2 regions of the Chryseobacterium sp. FG46 genome follow, and region 2 is predicted to be linked to the other one. Evidence: riboswitches for the same ligand, from Rfam matches in the RefSeq annotation. Region 2 holds a riboswitch; the other holds the start of a gene.
The links. A riboswitch is a leader RNA that binds a small molecule or an ion and turns the genes downstream of it on or off. The one in region 2 is predicted to bind S-adenosylmethionine.
Positions count from the first base shown of each region.

Region 1 (7,554 bases), on a different contig from region 2:
GACTTCCTTCCGTTCCATCAATTCTTGTAATCACATTATTCATATTATTGATAGTGGAATACAATAAAGACCATATAAACAGCGGGCGGCTAGCTGTACTGTTCACCATTTCTGTAAAGGTATAAGTAGAACTAAAACCATATTTATTGGTCAATACGGCCACATCACTTCCCATGGCATCACTGGCTCTTAGAACAGTAGAATAACCGATATTGGCATAGGTTGTTCCATCGTTATTAAACTTTGCCCAGGTACCATTTACAACAGTTTCTGCACTTTCAGCTGTTTTGAAAACCTCCACGCTGTTGGCCTGATCAGTCGGAGCTGTGTCCAGATCATTTTCACAGCTTGTCAATGACAAAAACCCGATAAGTGCAAATGATATGTATTTTAATTTTTTCATTGTTTCAATTTTTAAAGGTTAAAGAGTTGCCTGAAGGCCAAAAGTGATTGTTCTCATTGCAGGATATCTGTAATACGTCGTTCCGTCCAAAGCCTGCTCAGGATCCATTCCTTTATGTTTATAGAAAGTCAGAAGGTTTTCTGCCTGAATATAAATTCTGAACTTTTTCAATCCTATTTTCTCAAAATAATCCTCAGGAAGTGTATATCCTAAGCTTAGATTTTTAAGTCTTGCATACGTCCCGGAATACAGGAATCTGGAAGAAGTTGAGGTCCAGTTATTCGTTGTTGTACTCAATCCCGGAACGTCTGTATAAGGATTATCAGGCGTCCACCTGTTCAACATTTCAGCACTCCACGCGCGCCCTCCTGCACTTCCGTTATGCATGATGGAAGTATAATCGGTATCTAAAATTTTTCCTCCGATTTTGAATGTCAGCAATCCTGAAAAGTCAAAATTCTTATAGGTGATGCTTGTACTGATTCCACCTGTCAGCTTAGGTAATGCAGAACCTTGCAATAGTTTTGTAGCTTTTGAATATTCCGAAGTTGTTCCTTCCACTGAGTTTCCGCTGGCATTGGTAGTAACAGTTTTCCATAAGGGTTTTCCATTGCCTGGATCCACACCAACCCATTCCGGAATAAAGAAATCATATACAGAACCTCCTACTGTCAGCAATTTAGTTCCTACCACAAGAGAACCTCCGGGTAACTTGGTAACTTTATTGTTTAAAGTACTTAGGTTCACATCTACATTCCATTGAAAATCATCATTCTTAATAGGTGTTGTAAATAATGAAAATTCAAATCCTGTATTCTGGATGGTTCCGATATTCGCAGGATAATCACTGATTCCCAATGATGGTGCAACCGGCATATTAAACAGAAGATCCTGGCTTTGTCTTTTGAAATATTCGATATTTCCTTTAATTCTGTTATTCAGAATCGCGAATTCCAATCCAACATTTAAATTAAGGTTGGTTTCCCATTTCACATTATTGGTAGAAGTCTTTTCAAGGGTTGTTCCCGGCTCTCCGCCAAGGCTTATAAATCTATACAGCTCCTGATACGCATAATAAAGCGGCTGCCCATTAGGTCTAAGTAATTTATCATTCCCCTGACCTCCGTAGCTGGCACGCAATGTCAGCTGATTGAAAACATTCAGGCTTTTAATAAATTCCTCATTGGATATTTTCCACGAACCTCCCACTGACCAGAATCTCCCCCATCTGTTATCTTTCGCAAATCTCGAAGAACTGTCTGCTCTTCCTGAAGCTGACAGGAAATAGGTATTATTATAATCATACTCTACTTTTCCAAGGAAACTTAATAAGCTTAATTTATTACTGTTTCCACTGAAGCTTCCTAACAGAGAAGCAGCATCCGGTTCATAGTAATAAGGCAGTGAAAACTGACTTCTTGTTCCGGAAATGGTCTGATAATCGTATTTATAGAATTCGTGCCCTGCTAAAGCATTAACATGGTGTTTTCCAAACTTTTTATCATACGTCAGAATATTGCTGGTTGTATAAGAAAGTGTTCTGGTATTGGTTTTCGTTACCGAACCTCCTATTTCAGCACCTTGCCCCAATAATGGATTTGAGTAATAATGTCCGTTATAATTCACTAAATCCACAGAGAAGCTGGTCTTGAATTTCAACTCCGGCAAGAAAGTGAATTCCATGAATCCTTTTCCGGAGAAGTTATCTTCTTTGTTTTCGTTTTTGTCTAAAGGCAGTGTTGCAGCGGCATTCTGATTCTGAAGCGCATTCGTAGGCCTGTATTTTCCAAAATCATAAACCGGGTTTCCATCAGCATCCAAAATATATGTACCATCTGCATTTCTTTCATAATAAGGATAGAATGAAGGAATAAATCTTGCTGCGTTGATGATGTTACTCGCCTTGGAATCCGAAGAAGTAGGCGCTTGCTGAATACTGTTTGTATAATTCAGGTTTACTCCAACATTAAGCCATTTTTTCACTTCAGAATTGATCTTCAATCGGGTATTATATCTTTTATATCCTGATTCAATCGCCATCCCTTTATCATCCAGATATCCCAGTGAAAAGAAGTAATTACTTTTATCACTTCCTCCGCTGATATCAAGATCCACCTGATTTCTTGAAGCTACTCTCTGTAAAATATCTCTCCAGTCATCATTCCAAAGCGGCGATGCACCAGGTAATAATTTTCCATCTGTTCCTACCGGTTTTGGATAAGCAGTGCCATATGGATTGATCCCAAGAGTCGAAACAAGATTATCTGTTGCCATTTGTGCAGCCTGTTGAGAAGAAACTTTGCCAGACTGATATCCGTTTCTCAGCGCTTCCCAATAGAGTTGAAAATACTGATCTGTATTAACCTGTTGATAATCTTTCACCGCTCTTCCGGAGAATCCCTGGCTGATATTAAAATTAACTCTGGCTTCTCCTTTTTTACCTGATTTTGTAGTGATGATAATAATCCCATTTGCACCTCTTGAACCATACAAAGCACTTGCTGTAGCATCTTTCAGAACACTGATAGATTCTATATCACTCGGGCTGATAGCGTTCAGGTTTCCGTCAAAAGGAATTCCATCCACTACATATAAAGGATCACTGGAAGCACTGATTGAGCCAATTCCTCTGATGCGGATGGTAGAAACTGCGCCGGGCTGTCCCGATGCACTGGTTGTTTGAATTCCGGCAACCTGTCCTTCCAATGCTTTGGTAATATTCGTAACTGGTCTGTTATTGATTTTATCGCTGGAAATTGTAGCTACAGAACCGGTATAGCTGTTTCTTTTTGCTTTTCCGTACGCTACCACTACTACCTCATCAAGTTCCTTTTCATGGAGGCTATCTTTTTTCGGCCTGGAATTCTGTGCATTGATGCTGGTTATTCCCAGAAAAAAAGCAGCAACCGGAGGTATCCACGCTTTATAATTGAATAAATTTTTGCTAATCATAATCAATTTTATTTATCATATATTAAAATTTTGCCCTTTGCCGAAAAGTCAGCAAAGGGCATCGATAAATACGATAAACCAAATGCTTATTTTTCCTTAAAAGGCTGAATGTAACACCTTGCCACACGAGGCAGGTTGTTAAGATTTCACAGGGTCAGTTCCCTCCATCTTTCTTTATAAGCCGATCGAAATATGGTTGCAAAGCTAAAAACTTTTAGTCTACAAAACAAGTAGACTTATTTGTTTTTTCATGATAATTTTTTAATAATTAACATAAATTTTTAATAAAACCCACTACAATAAGAAGTTGCAGACCTTATCATTTATTCAAACATGACAAATATCATTATCAATAATTCAATAGCATGAAAATTCAGTATACCTTAATTTTTGTGTGATTTATTGAAAAAACTTTTTAATTTTATGCTATGAAAGTTTTGATCATCAATGGCCCTAACCTCAATCTGTTAGGCACAAGAGAACCGGAAATCTATGGAAATGTTTCTATGGAAAGTTATTTGGAAAATTTAAGATCCGAGTTTCAGGCTTATGAATTACAATATTACCAGTCTAATATTGAAGGTGAGCTTATCAACAGGCTTCAGGATGATGATTTTGATGCGGTGGTAATTAACCCGGGAGCTTTCACCCACTATTCTTATGCAATTGCTGATTGTTTGAAGAATATCCGCAAACCGAAAGTAGAAGTTCACATCAGCAATATCTACAAAAGAGAGGAATTCAGGCAGAAATCAGTTACAGCAGCTAATACGGACGCTGTTTTATCTGGTTTTGGGATGAATGGATACAGATTGGCTTTATTGAGCTTGAAGTAATTTTTAGCTTATATTCCCCACAGATCACACAGATTCTCACAGATACATACAAACAAAAAGCCTCATTATTGATGAGGCTTTTTATATGTTGATGGATAACTATTAGATAGTCTGTTCCTGCAATTGGGGTCCTGAAGCAACTAATTTCTTACCTTCTTCAGTATCACAGTACTGCTCAAAATTCTTGATGTATCTTGAAGCAAGATCTTTTGCTTTTTCTTCCCATTCTGAAGCGCTCTCATAGGTATCTCTAGGATCTAAAATACCTGCAGAAACGTTTGGTAATTCAGTAGGAATTTCAAGGTTCATAATTGGAACCTGAGTTTTAGGAGCATTATCGATAGACCCGTCAATGATTGCATCAATGATTGCTCTGGTATCTTTCAGAGAAATTCTCTTTCCGGTACCATTCCAACCTGTATTCACCAAATAAGCTTTAGCTCCGTGCTCCTTCATTTTACCGATTAATGTTTTAGAATACATTGTAGGGTGTAATGTAAGGAATGCTTCACCAAATGCTGGAGAGAAAGATGGCTGAGGTTCTGTAATTCCTCTTTCAGTTCCGGCTAATTTTGAGGTATAACCGCAAAGGAAGTGGTACTGAGCCTGATCTTCATTCAGGATAGAAACCGGAGGAAGTACCCCAAATGCATCTGCTGAAAGATAAACAATCTTCTTAGCATGACCTGCTTTAGAAGGCAATACAATTTTGTTGATATGATATATTGGATAAGAAACTCTTGTGTTCTCAGTGATTGAACCGTCTGTATAATCTGCTACTCCATTGTTCACAACAACGTTTTCAAGAAGTGCATCTCTCTTGATGGCAGCGAAGATATCCGGTTCTTTTTCTTCAGATAAGTCAATCACTTTAGCGTAGCATCCTCCCTCATAGTTGAATACTCCGTTGTTATCCCATCCGTGCTCATCGTCACCGATAAGGTATCTTTTAGGATCTGCTGATAAAGTAGTTTTACCTGTTCCAGAAAGACCAAAGAATAAAGCTACATCCCCTTTTTCTCCAACGTTTGCAGAACAATGCATGGAAGCCATACCTTTTAACGGAAGGTAATAGTTCATCATGGCAAACATTCCTTTTTTCATCTCACCTCCGTACCAGGTACCTCCAATGATCTGTAGTTTTTCAGTAAGGTTGAACATAATGAAGTTTTCAGAGTGTAATCCCTGAGCTTCCCAGTTCGGGTTTGTTGTTTTTGATCCGTTGATTACAGTGAAATCCGGCTCACCGAAGTTTTCAAGCTCATAGTGAGAAGGACGAATAAACATATTAGTAACAAAATGCGCCTGCCATGCTACTTCAACGATGAATCTTACTTTAAGTCTCGTATCTGCATTCGTTCCGCAGAATGTATCTACTACATAAATCTTTTTAGATCCAGCAAGCTGGTTCAGCACTAGTTCTTTACAAGACCCGAAAATTTCTGCTGTTGTAGGTAGGTTTACTTTACCATCCCAGAAAATTGTATCTCTTGTAACATCATCCTGAACAATATATCTGTCTTTAGGTGAACGACCTGTGAAAATTCCTGTTTTTACCGATACTGCGCCAGATTCCGTAAGCTCAGCTTGCTCAAACCCCTGATTTTCAGGAGAAACTTCAGCCTGATATAATTCTTCATAAGAAGGATTATACACTACTTCATAGTTTCCTTTAATCCCTAATTTCTCTAAATCCTGGATGATTTTAGTGTTTTTCATTTTACTTATATTTTCTATTTCTTTATTGACTTCAACAAAAATAATATTAATTATTTGTTAAAGGTGGTTTAAATATACTGATATAAGTCAGAATGACAAATAAAAAAAAAGGATTACAACCATTTGATTATAAGCTAATTATATTTTCCCATTCTAAAACAGTGGAAAAACCTTTCTCCCAAAAATAGTTCTTATAGTCCCCAAATTTAGCACTCATTACAAAATCTCCACCCCATGCACCTAAACTTTTGACAAATAAAGGGCAATCTGAGAATAATTTTTCTTTAACTGTGAGAATTTCAAGAAAATTTGCAATTTTATGCTCATGAATCATCATTAATTCGGAAAATTTTTCCAATTCATTGCATAACAATATTTTTTTTGTGAGATCTGAAAATTCATTCACCAATTCCGGAGACTTCTTTTTGGACTTGTAAAAGTTGATTCCCTCTCTACTATCCTGCTTCTGATTTAAATGAATAAAAATCAGTTCATTTTTAAAGGATGGACTGAAATCTACTTTCTCATATTTTATCTCAGGTTTACTCTGGAACAGAACTGCAGATTTTTCCTTAGCTACAGCGATATCGTATCCACTGCCACCTAAGCTGATAGTATTAAGATAAAAAGGATCAACCTCTGCCCATTCTGCAAGATTGTTCATCAGGGTGGAACTGCTACCAAGCCCATAATCTGCAGGAAACTGAAGATTTGTTTTTAAATGATAAGTAAGGTCTGCTTTGAATTTACTGCTAGAAAGCTGCTGAACATTTTGTAGTGTTTTGGTAATGAATTCAGCACTTGATGGAATATTGGTTTCCAGAATCTGCCAGTTTTTATAATCTATGACAGCTTTTAACCATAATGTATTCTGATGATAAGCTTCCCAAAGAATAAGAGAGTTTCCATCTTCTTTTTCTTCAAAGAAAAACTCTTGTCCCAGCCTGGTAGGTACCGCTAAGACAAGAGCTCCATCTATTGCGAAATATTCTGAAGTAAGCATAAGCTTTCCCGGTGAAAATATCGCGTTCATATTTTTTATTAGATTGCAGAAGTTGCTTCTACAGATCCGTCAATTTTTTTGATTAATCCCTGAAGGGTTTTTCCTGGTCCTACTTCTACGAAGTTTGATGCACCGTCTTTAATCATATTCTGAACAGATTGTGTCCATTTTACAGGACCGGTAAGCTGAGCGATCAGGTTTTGTTTGATCTCATCGGGATTTGTTACCGCTGTAGTCGTGATATTCTGGTATACAGGAATGGTTGCTTTTCTGAATTTTGTTTTTTCGATAGCTGCGGCCAGTCTTTCCTGTGCAGGCTGCATCAATGGTGAATGGAAAGCTCCGTTTACTGGTAATAGCAATGCTCTTTTAGCTCCTGCTTCTTTCAGTTTTGCGCAAGCTTCTTCTACTGCGGGTGTTTCTCCGGAAATTACCAATTGTCCCGGACAGTTATAGTTGGCAGGAACAACAATTCCGTTGATCTGTGCACAGATTTCTTCAACCTTAGCATCTTCTAAACCTAAGATAGCCGCCATAGAACTTGGATTGGCATCGCAAGCTTCCTGCATAGCCTTTGCTCTTTCAGAAACTAATTTCAAACCGTCATCAAAGGATAAAACTCCGTTGGCTACCAAAGCTGA
Region 1 covers NZ_JBMDJJ010000006.1:157,182-164,735, reverse strand. The annotation lists gene ACODR7_RS06850 (RagB/SusD family nutrient uptake outer membrane protein) at 1-403, opposite strand, end outside; gene ACODR7_RS06845 (SusC/RagA family TonB-linked outer membrane protein) at 422-3,355, opposite strand; SAM riboswitch class I at 3,439-3,538, opposite strand; gene ACODR7_RS06840 (type II 3-dehydroquinate dehydratase) at 3,784-4,191, shown strand; gene pckA (phosphoenolpyruvate carboxykinase (ATP)) at 4,294-5,910, opposite strand; gene ACODR7_RS06830 (GYDIA family GHMP kinase) at 6,038-6,943, opposite strand; gene fabD (ACP S-malonyltransferase) at 6,952-7,554, opposite strand, start outside.
Region 1: it holds a riboswitch for S-adenosylmethionine, as region 2 does, so the genes downstream of both, ACODR7_RS06845 (SusC/RagA family TonB-linked outer membrane protein) here and ACODR7_RS11895 (alpha/beta fold hydrolase) in region 2, are expected to answer to the same signal.

Region 2 (7,554 bases):
TCCGGCTACGAATCTCGGTTTGTCTGGATTTTTCGCAGTATACTCATCACAGGCTTTTCTGGCAATTTTTGCTGACTCATAGTTCAGTTCATATACCAGTTCTTCCATATGATAATCTGCCATTGCAATAGTGGTTCCTGAAAACGTATTGGTTTCAATGATATCTGCTCCTGCTTCCAGGTATTTCTTGTGAACTTCTTCAATCGCCTGAGGCTGAGACAAAGAAAGCAGGTCATTATTTCCTTTTACAGGATGTTCCCAGTCTTTAAAACGCTCCCCGCGATAGTCTTCTTCTTCAAATTTGTATCTTTGAAGCATGGTTCCCATGGCACCGTCAAGAATCAAAATTCTTTCAGATAGCGCTTTATATAATTGTTCTGAATTTTTCATTTTCTATCAATTTGTAATAGTTTATAAATCCGCTGACCAGTTTTTTGCATAAGAGGATTTGTTTATTAATGATTTCAAAATCTTCTTTAGAAATATAATGCCGGTCTGAAGCAAAATGGAATTGAGTTTCCAGTTTACAGAGAGATTTCCCGGCAATATGCAGAAACTGTAAAGTATCTTCTGAAGCCTCTCTTCTACTTCCTTCCGTTATATTCAACGAAACTGAAGTTGCCATTCTTCTTATTGGACCCGTTAAAGCCAATACCTCTTTTCTAGGAAAATTTGCAGTAAGAGCATAAGTTAAATGCACCAACTTTTTCCCTTCTCTCCAAATTGCTAATTCTGTGTAATCCCTATTCATTGAGCTCTTATAAACTGTTAACGATTAACTAATCTAAAGCCTGTTTCAAATCTGCAATGACATCCTCCACATTTTCCAGCCCTACTGAGCAACGAACCAACCCTGCAGTAATCCCTACTTCATTTCTTTCTTCGTCAGAAAGCTTGGAGTGCGTAGTGGATGCCGGGTGCGTAACGATCGTTCTTGTATCGCCTAAGTTGGCAGACAGCGAACACATTTGTATCTTATCTAAAAAGTTTCGTCCTCCTTCTATTCCTCCTTTTATTTCAAATGCTACGATGTTTCCTCCCAACTTCATCTGCTTTTTGGCTACTTCATAATTTGGATGGGATTTCAGGAATGGATATTTAACTAATTCCACATTAGGATGGCTTTCTAAAAATTCGGCCACCTTCAAAGCATTTTCACAGTGCTTTTCTACACGGATTGCCAATGTTTCTAAACTTTTGGATAATACCCAGGCATTAAAAGGAGATAATGCAGGTCCTGTATTTCTTGCGAAAAGATAAATTTCTCTGATCAGGTCTTCTTTTCCTACGGCTATTCCTCCTAAAACTCTTCCCTGTCCGTCAATCAGTTTCGTAGCTGAGTGTACCACAATATCTGCACCGTATTTGATTGGCTGCTGAAGATAAGGTGTTGCAAAACAGTTATCTACAATAAAAATAAGATTATACTTTTTAGCGATCTGTCCGAAAAACTCAAGATCCAGAATTTCAATAGCCGGATTGGTAGGTGTTTCAAGATATAAGATCTTTGTATTGGGTTTAATGTATTGTTCAACATTTTCCGCATCTCCAGCTTTGAAATAAGAGGTTTCAATATTCCATTTCGGGAAATACTTGGTAAACAAGGTATGTGTAGACCCGAATACAGACTGACAGCTTACGATATGATCTCCGGCGTTCAATAAGGCAGCAAATGTAGAATAGATGGCAGCCATCCCCGTTGCAAAGGCATATCCTGCTTCTGCACCTTCCATTTTAGCGATCTTCTCTGTAAACTCTGTTACATTGGGATTAGAGAAACGGCTGTATAGGTTTTTAGGTTTTTCTTCAGCAAAGCTGGCTCTCATATCTTCCGCATCCTGAAATATAAAACTGGAAGTAAGATATAATGGCGTAGAATGCTCATCAAACTGAGATCTTTCCGTCTGGGTTCTTATTGCTGATGTTTCAAAATTTTCCATATAGTTTTAATTTGTCAATTTAGCAGTGTAACCATCAGATTCTTCGCGATGCTCAGAATGACAACTGCAGTAATGATTACCCTGTTATATTAAGTTTTATTTTGTTTCACTTACTCTTAAAATATCCCCGAATACACCTCTTGCTGTTACCTGTGCACCAGCTCCCGCTCCCATGATAACAATTGGGTTTTCTCCGTAGCTTTCCGTATAGATTTCAAAGATTGAATCTGAACCTTTTAACTGACCTAAAGCGGAAGTTGCAGGAACTGAAATCAGTTTCACATCCAACTCGCCTTTATCTGTCTGCAGATCACCGTGCAGATCACCTACATATCTCAATACGTGTCCAGATTCCTGATTCTCTTTTATCTTCTGGTATTCATCATCCAGTTCTTCAAGTCTTGAAAGGAATTCTGATTTTGAAACCTCCAATAAGTTTTCCGGAACCAGATTTTGGATATTGATATCTCCGAATTCATTGATTAAGTCTAATTCTCTCGCAAGAATCAATAGTTTTCTGGCTACATCATTTCCTGATAAGTCTTCTCTTGGATCCGGTTCTGTGTATCCTTTTTCCAGAGCTTCGTTGATGATGGTTGAGAATTTATCGTCTCTCAAAGAAAAATTATTGAAAACATAACTCAATGTTCCTGAGAATACGCCTTTAATTCTTGTAATATTCTCTCCTGAAAGGTGTAATAATTTGATTGTATCAATTAACGGAAGACCTGCACCAACATTGGTTTCATACAGATAACGTCTGTTGTTTTTGCTCAACGTATATCTTAGTTTTCTGTATTCCTCAATGGGAAGCGTATTAAAAATTTTGTTGGAAGAAACGAGATCAAATCCGTTTTCTGCCAAAGCATGATAGTTTTTAACAAAATCTTTGCTGGCTGTGTTATCTACAACGATCAGGTTTTCCAGTTGATTTTCGTTCGAGAAATTAATCAGTTCTTCTACATTCGATGGATGTTCTGCTGTTAAAACCTCATCTTTCCAATTGGCATCAAATCCTTTTTTATTGAAGGCAATTTTCTTAGAGTTGGCTACTGCTACCACTTTAAGATCAATTTTTTTACGTTTTTTAATTTCTTCTGCTGATTCAAGAACTTGTTCTATCAGTGTTTTTCCTACGTTTCCGTGACCAATAATTGCCAGATGAACCGTCTTTGGTTTTTTGAAAATTTCAGATTCTATGATATTTTTTGTTTTTTCATCCTGTGAAGAAGTCACTACAATGTTGACTCTGTTTTCTCCTGCCACCTGATTTAAAAGCAATGGAAAAACATTATTTCTTGCCAGCTCAGCAAAGACTTTATTGAAATCTTCTGCTACAAAACCAATCACAGAAACTTTATTGATACTATAGATCTGGGAAACTTTTCCTGATTTTCTTTCTGCTTCAAATTCATCAATAAGACAAGCCACTGCTTTTTCTGCATCATTTTCCTGGACCAGAATAGAAATTCCGTTTTCTATGGCCTGTTGAGAAATTACGCCTACACTGATACGCGCTAAAGTAAGCGCTTTAAAAATACGTCCGTCAATCCCGATTTCTCCCAGGAAATCTTCTCCTTCAAATTTGATGATTGATCTGTTCTTCAAAAATTTTATTTCGTTAGCATTTTTCATTACTTCTGTAAAATGTTTTTAATGATATTATTTAATTGTTGATATTCCATTAGGAAGGCATCATGCCCGTGTATAGATTGGATCTCGTGATAAGAAACATTCTTATTTTTCTCTTTTAAGTTTTCAAAACACATCCGGATTTCAGAAGCCGGGAAGAATAAGTCTGTATCTACTGAGATCATGTGCATTCGTGCCTGTATGTTCTCCAGTGCTTTTTCAGCAACGTTTATATTCATTAAGAGATGATTCATCAGCTTGTATGCTTTTAAACTAAACCTCTCGTTCAGTGCATTACCATGATAAACCAACCAGTCTTCTGATTCCAGGCGTTGTTTTTCCTGGTTATATTGGTTTTGAAATCTGTCATTGAGTGACTGTGGAGTTCTGTAACACAGCATGGCATGAATTCTCGCTTTCTGTAATGGTTCTTCTTTATCATTCAATAAAAATTTCTGAACCAGACACTGCGCATGAAGCCAGTCGTGTGTTCTGTAATCACAGGCTATGGGAATAAATATTTCTGCAAGATTCGGCTGCTTGGCAAGCATTTCCCAGGCAATCCCTCCTCCCAGAGAGCCTCCGATAATGGCATATAAGTTTTTGATATGTAATGCTTCAAGTCCTTTCAGAAATATTGCGGCGATATCTGAAGGGGTGAAGTCTTCATAGTCTTCAATTAAAAAATCATCATATCCGTTTCCGGGTATATTGAAACACAGAACAGTGTATTGATCGGTATCAACAATCTGGTTTTCTCCTACCAGCTGTTTCCACCAGCCTTTATCTCCGGATACATTTGAGTTTCCGGTAAGGGCATGGTTGATTAAAATGACAGGGGCTGTAAACAGATCTTTCCCAAAAAGCTGATAGCTTAACGGGATATGGTATTCCTTTTGGGAATTTGTTTGATACGAAAGATTAATATAGTTTAGTTCTGTTTTCAATTCTATTAAATTTTAATACAATTGAAAATGCCACAGGAAATGGCTGAAAAGAACTTCAGTAAGTTATCTGTCCAAAATACTTTGGTAGAACGTAGCACCTTCTTTGCTTGCACAAAGGGTTGCTAAGGTTTCATAGGGTCTAATCCCTCAACCTTTCTTGATAACATTTTCAATATTTGAATGAACGAATGATGCAAAGGTAGTTCTTTTCTTTTAATTTCAAAAAAAAAATATTTTAATATTTTAAAAAGCCCTTAAACACAAGTATTTCAAGGCCATATTAATAATTCTTCAGATGAAAAAAATTGGAATTACTTGTCAAAAAAACTAACTTCGTGTGGAAAAATGATGAGATATGACCGCTGAAAAAGATAGATTACAAGATACCAAATGGAAAAACTGGGGACCTTATGTAAGCAACCGGCAGTGGGGAAATGTACGCGAAGATTATAGCCCGAACGGGAATGCCTGGAACTTTACCAATCATAATAATGCCGAAAGCTATGCCTACCGCTGGGGTGAAGAAGGCATTGCCGGAATTTCTGATGTAAAACAGCTTTTGTGTTTTGCTCTTTCGTTCTGGAACAAGAAGGACAAAATGGTAAAAGAACGGTTCTTCGGATTGAGCAATCCTCAGGGAAACCATGGGGAAGACATCAAAGAAATCTTTTATTACCTGGATAATACGCCTACTCACAGCTATATGAAAATGGTGTATAAATATCCAATTAATGAATTTCCTTACGATGAGCTTGTTGCAGAAAACGGAAGACGCAGCAAAAAGCAACCGGAATATGAGATTTTCGATACCGGAATTTTCGATAATGATGAATATTTTGATATTTTCATTGAATACTGCAAAGCCGATCACAATGATATTCTTGCCAGAGTAACAGTATGCAACCGAAGTCAGCATGAAGCTCCTATTCTGGTAGCTCCGACTGTATGGTTCAGAAACAACTGGAAGTGGGGATACAATACTTATAAAGGAGAAATCAATGCATCTCCCGACGGAAGTATTAACATTGGACATGACAGCATTTCGATCAAAAAATTCTATTCCCGGAATTTAAACGCCGAAAGTGTATTTTGTGATAATGAAACCAATACGTCTAAACTTTACGGAGCTCCCGCAGTTGAAAACACTTATTTCAAAGACGGAATCAACCACTATATTATTCATAAAGCAAATACAGTAAATCCCGAAAAAAAGGGGACAAAAGCTTCTTTTCTGATTGATGAGCTTATCGGAGCCGGAGAATCAAAAGTTTTTGAATTCAGATTGTGCCCTGAAGAGGCCGATGAGCCTTTTGAAAACTTTGATACCATTTTCAATACGCGACAGGCTGAAGCTGAAGAATTTTATAAAGAAATTCAGAATGACACTGTAAACGAAGATGAAAGAAATGTTCAGCGACAGGCTTTTGCCGGGCTTCTCTGGAATAAACAGTTCTACCATTATAATATCGGAAAATGGCTGAAAGGTGATCCCAACTTTGAAGCACCAAGAAATTTCAACGAATATGTAAGAAATACAGAATGGAATCATCTCCATAATAAGGATATTATTTCCATGCCTGATAAATGGGAATATCCGTGGTATGCTACATGGGATCTGGCCTTTCACTGTGTACCTTTTTCCATCATTGATGCGGAATTTGCCAAGGGACAGCTTTTGCTGCTTACAAAAGAATGGTACATGCATCCCAACGGACAGCTTCCTGCCTATGAATGGAATATGAGTGATGTGAATCCTCCTGTACACGCATGGTCATGCTTCCGGGTTTTTAAAATTGATGAAAAAAATAACGGAAAGCCGGATTTATTATTTTTAGAAAAAGTCTTCCAGAAATTGCTGCTTAATTTCACATGGTGGGTGAACCGGAAGGATAAAAACGGGAAAAACATCTTTGGCGGTGGTTTCCTTGGGCTTGATAATATCGGAGCTTTCGACCGGAATATGGAACTAAAGGACGGCCAGCACCTTGAACAGGCAGACGGAACAAGCTGGATGGCGATGTATGCACTGAATATGATGCGTATTGCGATGGAACTTGCCCAGTATTACCAGGTATATGAAGATATGGCGATCAAGTTTTTTGAGCATTATCTTTATATCGCCGAGGCTATGGAAAATCTGGGCGAAGGCACAAAAGGTCTCTGGAATGAAGAAGACGGATTCTTCTATGATGTATTGCAGCTTGGTAATGGGGAAAGCGTTTCTTTAAGATTAAGAAGTATCGTAGGCCTGATTCCTATGTTTGCCGTTGAAATTGTAGATCATCATTTATTGGAAAAGATGCCGAATTTCAGAACCCGGATGGAATGGATCTTAAAGAACAAGCCGGAGTTGACCAAACTGGTTTCTCACTGGGATGAGGAAGGACAAGGACGAAAACACCTTATGAGTATCCTCCGCAAAAACAGACTGACAAAGGTCCTGTCCAGAATGCTTGATGAAAAAGAGTTCCTGAGTTCTTACGGAATCCGTGCGATGTCCAAAGTATATGAAGAAAATCCTTTTGTATTTTCTGTGCATGGAACGGAAAATATGGTCTACTATACACCCGCAGAAAGTGACAGCCGTATGTTTGGCGGAAACAGCAACTGGCGCGGCCCCATTTGGTTTCCCATCAATTTTCTGATTGTGGAAAGTCTTCAGCGTTTTCATTATTATTATGGAAACAGCCTGAAAGTAGAACTTCCAACAGGCAGCGGCGACAAGAGAAACCTTGATGAAGTAGCTCAGAACATAAGCAAAAGACTTTGTTCTTTATTTTTAAAAGATGAACACGGGCAAAGGGCTTTCAACGGAGGGAATCCGAAATTCAATTATGATGAACATTTCAGAGATTATATTACCTTCTTTGAGTATTTCCATGGAGATAACGGCCGTGGCGTAGGGGCTTCCCACCAAACGGGATGGACAGCCACTGTGGCGAAACTGATAAAACCAAGACTCACCTTTTAATAAGCAATGAGTAATTGGTAATGAGTAATATAAAAGCCGGATGTTTCATCCGGCTTTTGCTATT
Region 2 covers NZ_JBMDJJ010000013.1:118,124-125,677, reverse strand. The annotation lists gene ACODR7_RS11915 (homocysteine S-methyltransferase family protein) at 1-390, opposite strand, end outside; gene ACODR7_RS11910 (four helix bundle protein) at 365-751, opposite strand; gene ACODR7_RS11905 (O-succinylhomoserine sulfhydrylase) at 780-1,940, opposite strand; gene ACODR7_RS11900 (ACT domain-containing protein) at 2,037-3,575, opposite strand; gene ACODR7_RS11895 (alpha/beta fold hydrolase) at 3,575-4,519, opposite strand; SAM riboswitch class I at 4,580-4,686, opposite strand; gene ACODR7_RS11890 (MGH1-like glycoside hydrolase domain-containing protein) at 4,875-7,490, shown strand.